2 regions of the Kitasatospora sp. NPDC023118 genome follow, and region 2 is predicted to be linked to the other one. Evidence: predicted binding sites of a transcription regulator. Region 2 holds the regulator's gene; the other holds the start of a gene.

Region 1 (4,402 bases), on a different contig from region 2:
GCCGGTGGGCGCGCCCGGATCGGTGGCGGGCTTGAGGCGAAGGTAGCGGTTCTCGGCGGCCTGGCGGCTGGCGACGCCCATGGGCTGGGCGAGGTCGGCCCAGGTGGCGCCCGAGGCTCGGGCGGCCTCCACCAGCGGGGCCTCCCAGCTGGCGAGCTCGGTGCGCAGCTCGCGCAGCAGGAGCAGGGTGGCCAGTGCCTGCTCGGGGCCGGCCTGGGTGGTGGACGGGGTCGTGGCCCGGGCGTCCTGGGCGGTACGGACGGCCTCGTCTATGGAGGCGAGCGCCGCGGCGGCGGCGAGGAAGGATGCCGGTCCGGCTGGCGGTCCGCCGCCGGTGGCGGGTGCTTCGGGCCGCTTTCCCATCGGTGTCACTCCTTTGGTGACTCGGGGGTTTGTCATCGGATGGATGACATGTTAGAACGGTTTCAGGTGAAGCGCACTGGCACCCATCAACCAGTGGAGGTGTTTCGCGATGCTGATGCGCACCGATCCGTTCCGAGAGCTGGACCGGCTGACCCAGCAGTTCCTGGGCACGACCGGTACCTGGTCGCGGCCAGCCCCGATGCCGCTGGACGCCTACCGCGTCGGCGACGAGTACGTCGTCTGCTTCGACCTGCCGGGAGTGGACCCGGAGGCGATCGACATCGATGTCGAGCGGAACATGCTGACCGTGAAGGCTGAGCGCCGTCCCCGCCACGAGGGCGAGGACGTGAAGTGGGAGCTGTCCGAGCGTCCGCTCGGCGTGTTCTCCCGGCAGGTCATGCTCTCCGACACCCTGGACCCGGAGGGGATCAGCGCCGACTACGACTCCGGCGTGCTGACCCTGAAGATCCCGGTCGCCGAGAAGGCCAAGCCCCGCAAGATCGCCATCAGCCACAGCGGAAGCCGCAAGGAGATCCGGGCCTGACCGCGTCCCTGTGCCGTTCCGCGCCGCCCGCACCCCCCGGGCGGGCGGCGTGGAACTTTCCCGCAGCTGGCCCCGCGTCCCCCGGTCCCTCGCGCAGTACCGGCCGACGAGGTCATGCGCGGCGGGCGGCTGGCACCGTTCGTGGTGCGGGGCGGTGGCGAGATCGACCTCGCCACCTCCCCGCGGCTTCGCCACCGGCCGGCCGCCGCGCTTGAGGCGCACCGGGAGGTGGTGGTCGACCTGTCGGAGGTGACGTTCATGGACTGCTCGGGTCTGGGCGTCCTCGTCCAGGCCCGCAACCAGGCCGACCCTGTTCGGCCGCCCCGCCCCCGGCCACCGACCCTGACCCGCTTTCGTGCCGCCGCCCACGCCGCGGCGGCCCGCCCGGAAGGCCACCGCCCATGACCCGGCACCGCCGCCTGATCCAGCAGGTCCGCACCCTCGGCCGCTACCCCAGCGACGAGGAAGCCGAACGAGCCCTCGACACGGTCCTGGCCGTCCTCGGCTCCCAGCTCACCGGCGACGAACGCTGCGAGCTGGCCGCCACACTTCCCGAGCGGGCCCGCGCCGTCTTCGCCTCGCAGATCCCCCTGCCCGAACCCGTCGCCGCCCCCGCCTTCGTCGAAGCCGTCGCCCGAGCCCTGAACACCAGCCTCACCAGCGCCCGCTGGGACGCCTCCTCCGTCCTGGCCGCCCTCGCGACTCTCGGTGGCGAGCGGCTCACCGACCGCCTCCTCGCCCACCTGCCCCGCGGTTACGCGCTCCTGTTCGGCCGCGCCGACCTCACCGCCGCCGCCTGACCCGCCCAGCCGGGAATCCGTCGGCGCCGGATACGCGGGCGCCGCCCGGATGCGCGTCAATCGCCGTGAGCTCGGTCCAGGTCGGCCTCCAGCGTCTCCACCCGGGCCTGGAGATCGAGTACTCGGCGCGCGCCTTCCAGGGTCAGTCCCTCGCTGATCAGATTCACCAGCGCCGCGACCCTGTCGATCTCCCGGCGCGAGTACCTGCGCTGGCCGCCCGCCGAACGCACCGGCACCACCACGCCCTGCTCGTCCAGCCGGCGCAGAAAGGCCACCTGGACGTGCAGCATGGCGGCGACCTGCCCCACCGCGTAAAGCGCCGCATCCGGGTCATCGATCGGCAGCACCACGATCTCACCTCGCCGCTCACGAAACCTCAACTCCACGTTACAGATTTCCTCCATCCCCAGCCACGCGTTGTGCCGCGACCCGCCCGCCTTCCGCGCGGCACCGCACTGGTGGATCCAGGCTTGACATGACATGACTCAAGTTTTATGTCTCGATATAAGGAAGTTCTGTGCCTTGAACGCGATGAAGGAGGCCGGAGATGAGTCGTGCAGTCGGAATCGATCTCGGAACGACGAACTCGGTGGTCTGCGTGCTGGAGGGCGGCGAGCCGGCCGTCATCGCCAACACCGAGGGCGCGCGCACCACCCCGTCGGTGGTGGCCTTCGGCAAGGGCGGCGAAGTGCTCGTCGGCGAGGTCGCCAAGCGCCAGGCCGTCACCAACGTGGACCGCACCGCCCGGTCGGTGAAGCGCCACATGGGCGAGAGCGACTGGCGCTTCCCGGAGAAGGGGGACGTGGGCGGCAAGCGCTACACCGCGCAGGAGATCTCGGCGCGGGTGTTGCAGAAGCTGAAGCGTGACGCGGAGGCGTACCTGGGCGAGGAGGTCACCGACGCGGTGATCACGGTGCCGGCGTACTTCAACGACTCCCAGCGCACCGCGACCAAGGAGGCCGGGGAGATCGCGGGCCTGAAGGTGGCACGGATCATCAACGAGCCGACCTCCGCCGCGCTGGCATACGGCCTGGACAAGGAGAACGACCAGACGGTGCTGGTCTTCGATCTGGGCGGCGGAACGTTCGATGTGTCGCTGCTGGAGATCGGGGAGGGCGTGGTGGAGGTGAAGGCCACCTCCGGCGACACCCACCTGGGCGGTGACGACTGGGACCAGCGGATCGTCGACCACCTGGTCAAGCAGTTCAAGAACGGCTACGGCATCGACCTGTCCGGGGACAAGATGGCCGCGCAGCGGCTGCGGGAGGCCGCGGAGAAGGCGAAGATCGAGCTGTCCGCCGCGACCGAGACGACCATCAACCTGCCCTACATCAGCGCCTCCGCCGAGGGGCCGCTGCACCTGGACGAGAAGCTCACCCGCGCCCAGTTCCAGCAGCTGACCGCAGACCTGCTGGAACGCTGCGAGGGTCCGTTCCACCAGGCCGTGAAGGACGCCAAGATCGAGGTCAAAGACGTCGACCACGTCATCCTGGTCGGCGGATCCACTCGGATGCCGGCCGTCACCGACCTGGTGAGGAAACTCACCGGCAAGGACCCGCACAAGGGCGTCAACCCGGACGAGGTCGTCGCCGTCGGCGCCTCGCTCCAGGCCGGTGTCCTCAAGGGTGAGGTCAAGGACGTCCTGCTGCTGGACGTCACCCCGCTGTCCCTGGGCATCGAGACCAAGGGCGGCATCATGACCAAGCTGATCGAGCGCAACACCACGATCCCGACCAGGCGCTCGGAGGTCTTCACCACCGCCGAGGACAACCAGCCCTCGGTGACCGTGCAGGTGTACCAGGGCGAGCGCGAGATCGCCGCGTACAACAAGAAGCTCGGCATGTTCGAACTGACCGGCATCGCCCCGGCCCCGCGCGGCCTGCCGCAGATCGAGGTCACCTTCGACATCGACGCCAACGGCATCATGCACGTCGGCGCGAAGGACCTCGGCACCGGCAAGGAGCAGAAGATGACCGTCACCGGCGGCTCCGCCCTGCCCAAGGACGACATCGACCGCATGATCCGGGAAGCCGAGCAGCACGCCGAGGAAGACCGCCGCCGCAAGGAGGCCGCCGAGACCCACAACCAGGGCGAGCAACTCCTCTACACCACCGAGAAGTTCCTCAGCGACAACCAGGACAAGGTACCCGCCGACGTGAAGAGCGAGATCGAGACGGCCCTGGCGGAGCTGAGGGAGAAACTCAAGGGCGAGGACACCGCCGCGATCCGCGCGGCGAGCGACAACGTCGCCCAGGTCAGCCAGAAGCTCGGCCAGGCCCTCTATGCCCAGACCGCCCCCGGTGCACCAGGCGGCGCAACCGGCCAACGGGGCACGGAGGGGGAGGAAGTCGTGGACGCCGAGATCGTCGACGAGGACGAGCACAAGGGAGGCGCCGCATGACCACCCCGCCCAGGCCGAGCAAGAACGGCGACGACCAGCGCCCGCAGGTGGTCATCCGCGACAAGCGGCGCATCGACCCGCAAACCCTGCAACTGCGCAATGCCGGCACGAAGCGGCCGACCGAACCCGAGGGACGGGAGCACCCTGGCGGCACCGACAGTGCCCTGCTGGCCGGCGGTTCCGTGCCCCCGCCCGGACAGGTCCTCGCAGAGGCCGGCGGCGAGGCGCTACGGGCCGCGCTGGCCGAACGCACCCAGGATCTGCAACGGGTGAAGGCCGAGTACGACAACTACC
Region 2 (4,402 bases):
CGGCGGCATGACGGACAAGCCGCAGGACGGCAAGCCCGACGACGACTCCGCCGCCGAGGAGGCCGTGATCAAGGCTGCCGAGGAGGCCGCGGCGGCGGGTTCCGGCGAGGACTCCGAGGACCTCGCCACGGCCAAGCGCGAGCTGGCCGAGCGCACTGCGGACCTGCAGCGACTGCAGGCCGAGTACCAGAACTACCGCAAGCGGGTCGAGCGCGACCGGCTGACCGTCCGCGAGATCGCGGTCTCCAACATCCTGGAGTCCCTGATCCCGGTCCTGGACGACATCGGCCGCGCCCGCGAGCACGGCGAGGTGACGGGCGGCTTCAAGTCCGTCGCCGAGTCCCTGGAGACGGTCGTCGCCAAGCTGGGCCTCCAGCAGTTCGGCAAGGAGGGCGAGCCCTTCGACCCGACCCAGCACGAGGCGCTGATGCACAGCTACTCCTCGGACGTCACCGAGGACACCTGCGTGCAGATCCTCCAGCCCGGCTACCGCATCGGCGAGCGGATCATCCGCCCGGCGATGGTCGCCGTGGCGGAGCCCCAGCCGGGCACCCAGACGACGTCCGCCCCGGACGCCGAGGCGAAGTCCGCCGACGCGGACACGTCCGACGGCGGCTCGGACAGCTGACAACCTGTGACAGCTGACAACCAGTGCGCTGCGGAGTCGTACGCCGGCCAACACGGCGGCCGGCTCCGCAGCGCGCTGTCAACGGCTCTTCTGCCAGTTGCTGTTGACAGCGCAGTGACGATGGACATCGGGAGGTGGCGGAGGCCGTGAGCGAGCGCAGCGAGCGAACCGTCAAGAGGTGCGCGTGCCGCGAATCGGCTGCCGAGCGAAGCGAGGTGGGCGCATGAGCGGCAAGGACTTTGTCGAGAAGGACTACTACAAGGTCCTCGGCGTGCCCAAGGACGCCACCGCCACCGAGATCAAGAAGACCTACCGCAAGCTGGCGCGCGAGTTCCACCCGGACGCGAACAAGGGCGACGCCAGGGCCGAGGAGCGCTTCAAGGACATCTCCGAGGCGTACGACGTCCTCTCCGACGAGAAGCGCCGCAAGGAGTACGACGAGGCCCGCAGCCTCTTCGCCAACGGCGGCTTCCGCACCGGCGGCCCCGGCACCGGCAGCTACGGCTTCGACTTCGGCGACCTCTTCAGCGGCAACCAGGGCGGCGGCGGTGGCGGGCTCGGCGACGTCTTCGGCGGCCTGTTCAACCGCGGCGGCACCCGGCAGGCCCAGCCCCGGCGCGGCGCCGACGTCGAGACCGAGGTGACGCTCTCCTTCGAGGAGGCGGTGGACGGCGCGACCGTCCCGCTGCGGATGACCAGCCAGGCCCCCTGCCGCGTCTGCAACGGCACCGGCGCCAAGTCCGGCACCACCCCGCGGGTCTGCCCGACCTGCGTCGGCGCCGGCACCGTCAGCCGCGGCCAGGGCGCCTTCGCGCTCTCCGAGCCGTGCAAGGACTGCCGCGGCCGGGGCATGATCGTCGACGACCCGTGCACCGACTGCCACGGCAGCGGCCGGGCCAGCTCGGCCCGCACCATGCAGGTCCGCATCCCGGCCGGCGTCCAGGCCGACCAGCGGATCCGGCTCAAGGGCAAGGGCGCCCAGGGCGAGCGCGGCGGCCAGCCCGGCGATCTCTACGTCACCGTCCACGTCGACCCGCACCCGGTGTTCGGCCGCAAGGGCGACAACCTGACCGTCACCGTCCCGGTCACCTTCCCCGAGGCGGCCCTCGGCGCCACCATCGAGGTGCCCACGCTCGGCGGCCCCGCCGTCAAGCTCAAGCTGCCCCCGGGCAGCGCCAACGGTCTCACCATGCGCGCCCGCGGCAAGGGCGCCACCCGCAAGGACGGCACCCGCGGCGACCTCCTCGTCACCGTCGAGGTCGTGGTGCCTCAGCACGTCGACGGCGACGCGCTGAACGCCCTGGAGCAGTACCGCGAGGCCACCGCCTCCGACGACCCACGAGCCGCCCTCTTCCGGGCGGCGAAGGGAGCGTGACGACCAGATGACCCCGAACCCGATGACCCCCGACAGCCCGATCGGCCCCGGCCTCGGCGAGGGCCTTCCCGGTGACGGCCACCGCCGCACCCGGCGCACCGCCGCGGCCCCGCCGCAGTACGTGCTCACCGAGGAAACCCCGGTGTACGTCATCTCGGTCGCCGCCGAGCTGTCCGGCCTGCACCCGCAGACCCTGCGCCAGTACGACCGCCTCGGTCTGGTCTGCCCCGACCGCACCGCCGGCCGCGGCCGCCGCTACTCCGCCCGCGACATCCAGCAGCTGCGGGAGGTCCAGCGGCTCTCCCAGGACGAGGGCATCAACCTGGCCGGCATCAAGCGGATCATCGAGCTGGAGAACCAGGTCACCGCCCTCCAGGCCCGCATCACCGAGCTGGTCGACTCGCTCGAAGGCGCCGCCACCGCCTTCCAGCAGCGCGAGGCCGCCGTCCACGCCTCCTACCGCCGCGACCTCGTCCCGTACCAGCCCCCCACCCCCCAGTCCAGCGCCCTCGTCGTCTGGCGCCCCAAGCGCTGACCCGGGGCACAGCTCACCTCGTCAGCCGCCGGCTCCCTCCTGTTCGGGGGGTGCCGGCGGCTGACGGATATGTGAGAGAGTGCTGGACCGAAGCGCGTCATGGTCGGCTATAGCCGGCCAGCGCAGCTCAATTGATGGTTCCGGTTAAAACTGACAACAGCGATGACTACTTGCTCGGTCGATGACAGGGAGTCGAAGGTGAGTGGACGAGAAAAGCCAGGTCTCCCGACCGGCGGATCACGAATACTGTCTCCCGATGCCCGAGCGCTGTATCTCAAGACTGTCCACAATGGCGGCACGACAGAGAAAGCGAAATCGGCAGAATGCGATGCCCTTCGCGAGCTTCTCGATCTAGGCCTCCTGGTCCCCGACGGCGGCGACCCAGACCTGTTCATCGCAGTCGATCCGGCCCGCCTGTCATTCAGGCTGAGCACCGCGTGGCAGCACCAGGCCCTCGACCTGCTGTCACGTGCCGTTACATTGCCCGCCGACCTCAGCGAGCTGGCCGAAGCCTTTCACAGTCCGGATCAGGAAGGCGGACCAATTGAATATGTTCGAGGCAAGGCACACATCAACCAGCGCCTCCAGCAGATCTCAGCGGCCGGGATAACTGAGGGCCTGGCCATGCAGCCCGGGGGACCGCGGCCTCCTGAACTGCTCGCCGCAGGGATGGAGCGCGACCTCAAGAGCCTGCAACAGGGTGCGACGATGCGCAGCATTTACAATGCAAGCACGCGCCACCATCAGCCTACTCGCGAATACGTTTCCAGGCTGACCAAGGAAGGTTATCAGTTTCGCACCCTGGACGAACCGTACGCTCGGCTCATCATTCTCGACAAGCGCCTCGCGATAATTCCGGTGAAGGGCGACGACATAGCGGCCTTCATCCACGACCCAGGCGTTATAAATTTCCTTGTCGAGGAGGTTTTCGAACGCAACTGGAGTCGAGCTCTGGAGTTCGACGGCGACACTGCCATCCCCCAGGAAGTCATCCCGAGACTGCGACAGACAATTGTCGACCTACTGCTGTCGGGCACCAATCACCGCGTCATCGCACGTCGACTGGGGATCAGCGAACGCACTCTCGCGCGCCACATAGCTGAGATGAGAGAGGAATACAACGTCGACTCCCTCTTCCAGCTCGGCTACATGCTGGGCCGCTCCTCCCAACACAGACCGGAATGAGCCACCCCGAGGTCAAGCCCCGGTCAGGGTCACGCAAAGACGACATCCGGCCCGACAGAGCAGGCTTCCATCAACCCCAGTTGATGTCGTCGGCAATACGCTGAGCCGTCGAAAGGGCTTGGGCGCCGCTGTCCGCCTTCAGGTCCGGCTGCGACCCGGCACCGCCCGCTACGACACAGACGCCGACCAGGGCCGTGGCCGCAATGGCGACCGAGAACGCGACCTTACGCATAATCCTGGACATACCGGACAACTGCCCGCCCCTTTCCGTAAGCTCCGCGAGCCGCACTAATAGCACTGGAGTCCATATGATGCCGCACTCAGAGTTGCGGTGTCACGCCCCGGGCCTCGAACGGCTGCGTCATCTCCCTGCCAGGCATCCAGATGACAGGGCCGAAACCTGGACTCGGCAGTGACCGCTGATAGACGATCAGTTCGCCCCCGATGGTCCAGCAATGGCAGGCCAAACTGTTGCTGTACTGTCAAAGTCTAACCACAGCAGGGCACCGGACAACTTGAAGCAGCAACCACTTTCAACGCCCACCGGCGCCGCATCCCAAACCCGGTCGGCCTTCCCCCGGAGTCGACATGACTGAGCCCTACCTGCGTCACCACGACAGCCAGGCCCCTGAGGGTCGGCGTGCACGTGTGTTCCTGGCCGCGCCGCTGATGCGGCTGA

The links. Region 2 encodes HspR, which represses chaperone genes until heat shock. Its sites were predicted from a motif close to TTGAGNNNNNNNNNCTCAA; they were not measured.
Region 1: dnaK (molecular chaperone DnaK) is a predicted target of HspR. The motif match lies at 2,178-2,196, and genes of this name have one in related genera.

The regions. Positions count from the first base shown of each region.
Region 1 is NZ_JBVHHW010000015.1:179,611-184,012, forward strand. It holds gene ACZ3UD_RS21245 (hypothetical protein) at 1-363, opposite strand, end outside; gene ACZ3UD_RS21250 (Hsp20/alpha crystallin family protein) at 473-907, shown strand; gene ACZ3UD_RS21255 (STAS domain-containing protein) at 1,022-1,312, shown strand; gene ACZ3UD_RS21260 (DUF2267 domain-containing protein) at 1,309-1,707, shown strand; gene ACZ3UD_RS21265 (helix-turn-helix domain-containing protein) at 1,764-2,057, opposite strand; gene dnaK (molecular chaperone DnaK) at 2,255-4,108, shown strand; gene grpE (nucleotide exchange factor GrpE) at 4,105-4,402, shown strand, end outside.
Region 2 is NZ_JBVHHW010000003.1:368,543-372,944, reverse strand. It holds gene dnaK (molecular chaperone DnaK) at 1-11, shown strand, start outside; gene grpE (nucleotide exchange factor GrpE) at 8-628, shown strand; gene dnaJ (molecular chaperone DnaJ) at 852-2,003, shown strand; gene ACZ3UD_RS06180 (heat shock protein transcriptional repressor HspR) at 2,026-2,538, shown strand; gene ACZ3UD_RS06175 (hypothetical protein) at 2,737-3,723, shown strand; gene ACZ3UD_RS06170 (hypothetical protein) at 3,794-3,955, opposite strand; gene ACZ3UD_RS06165 (hypothetical protein) at 4,312-4,402, shown strand, end outside.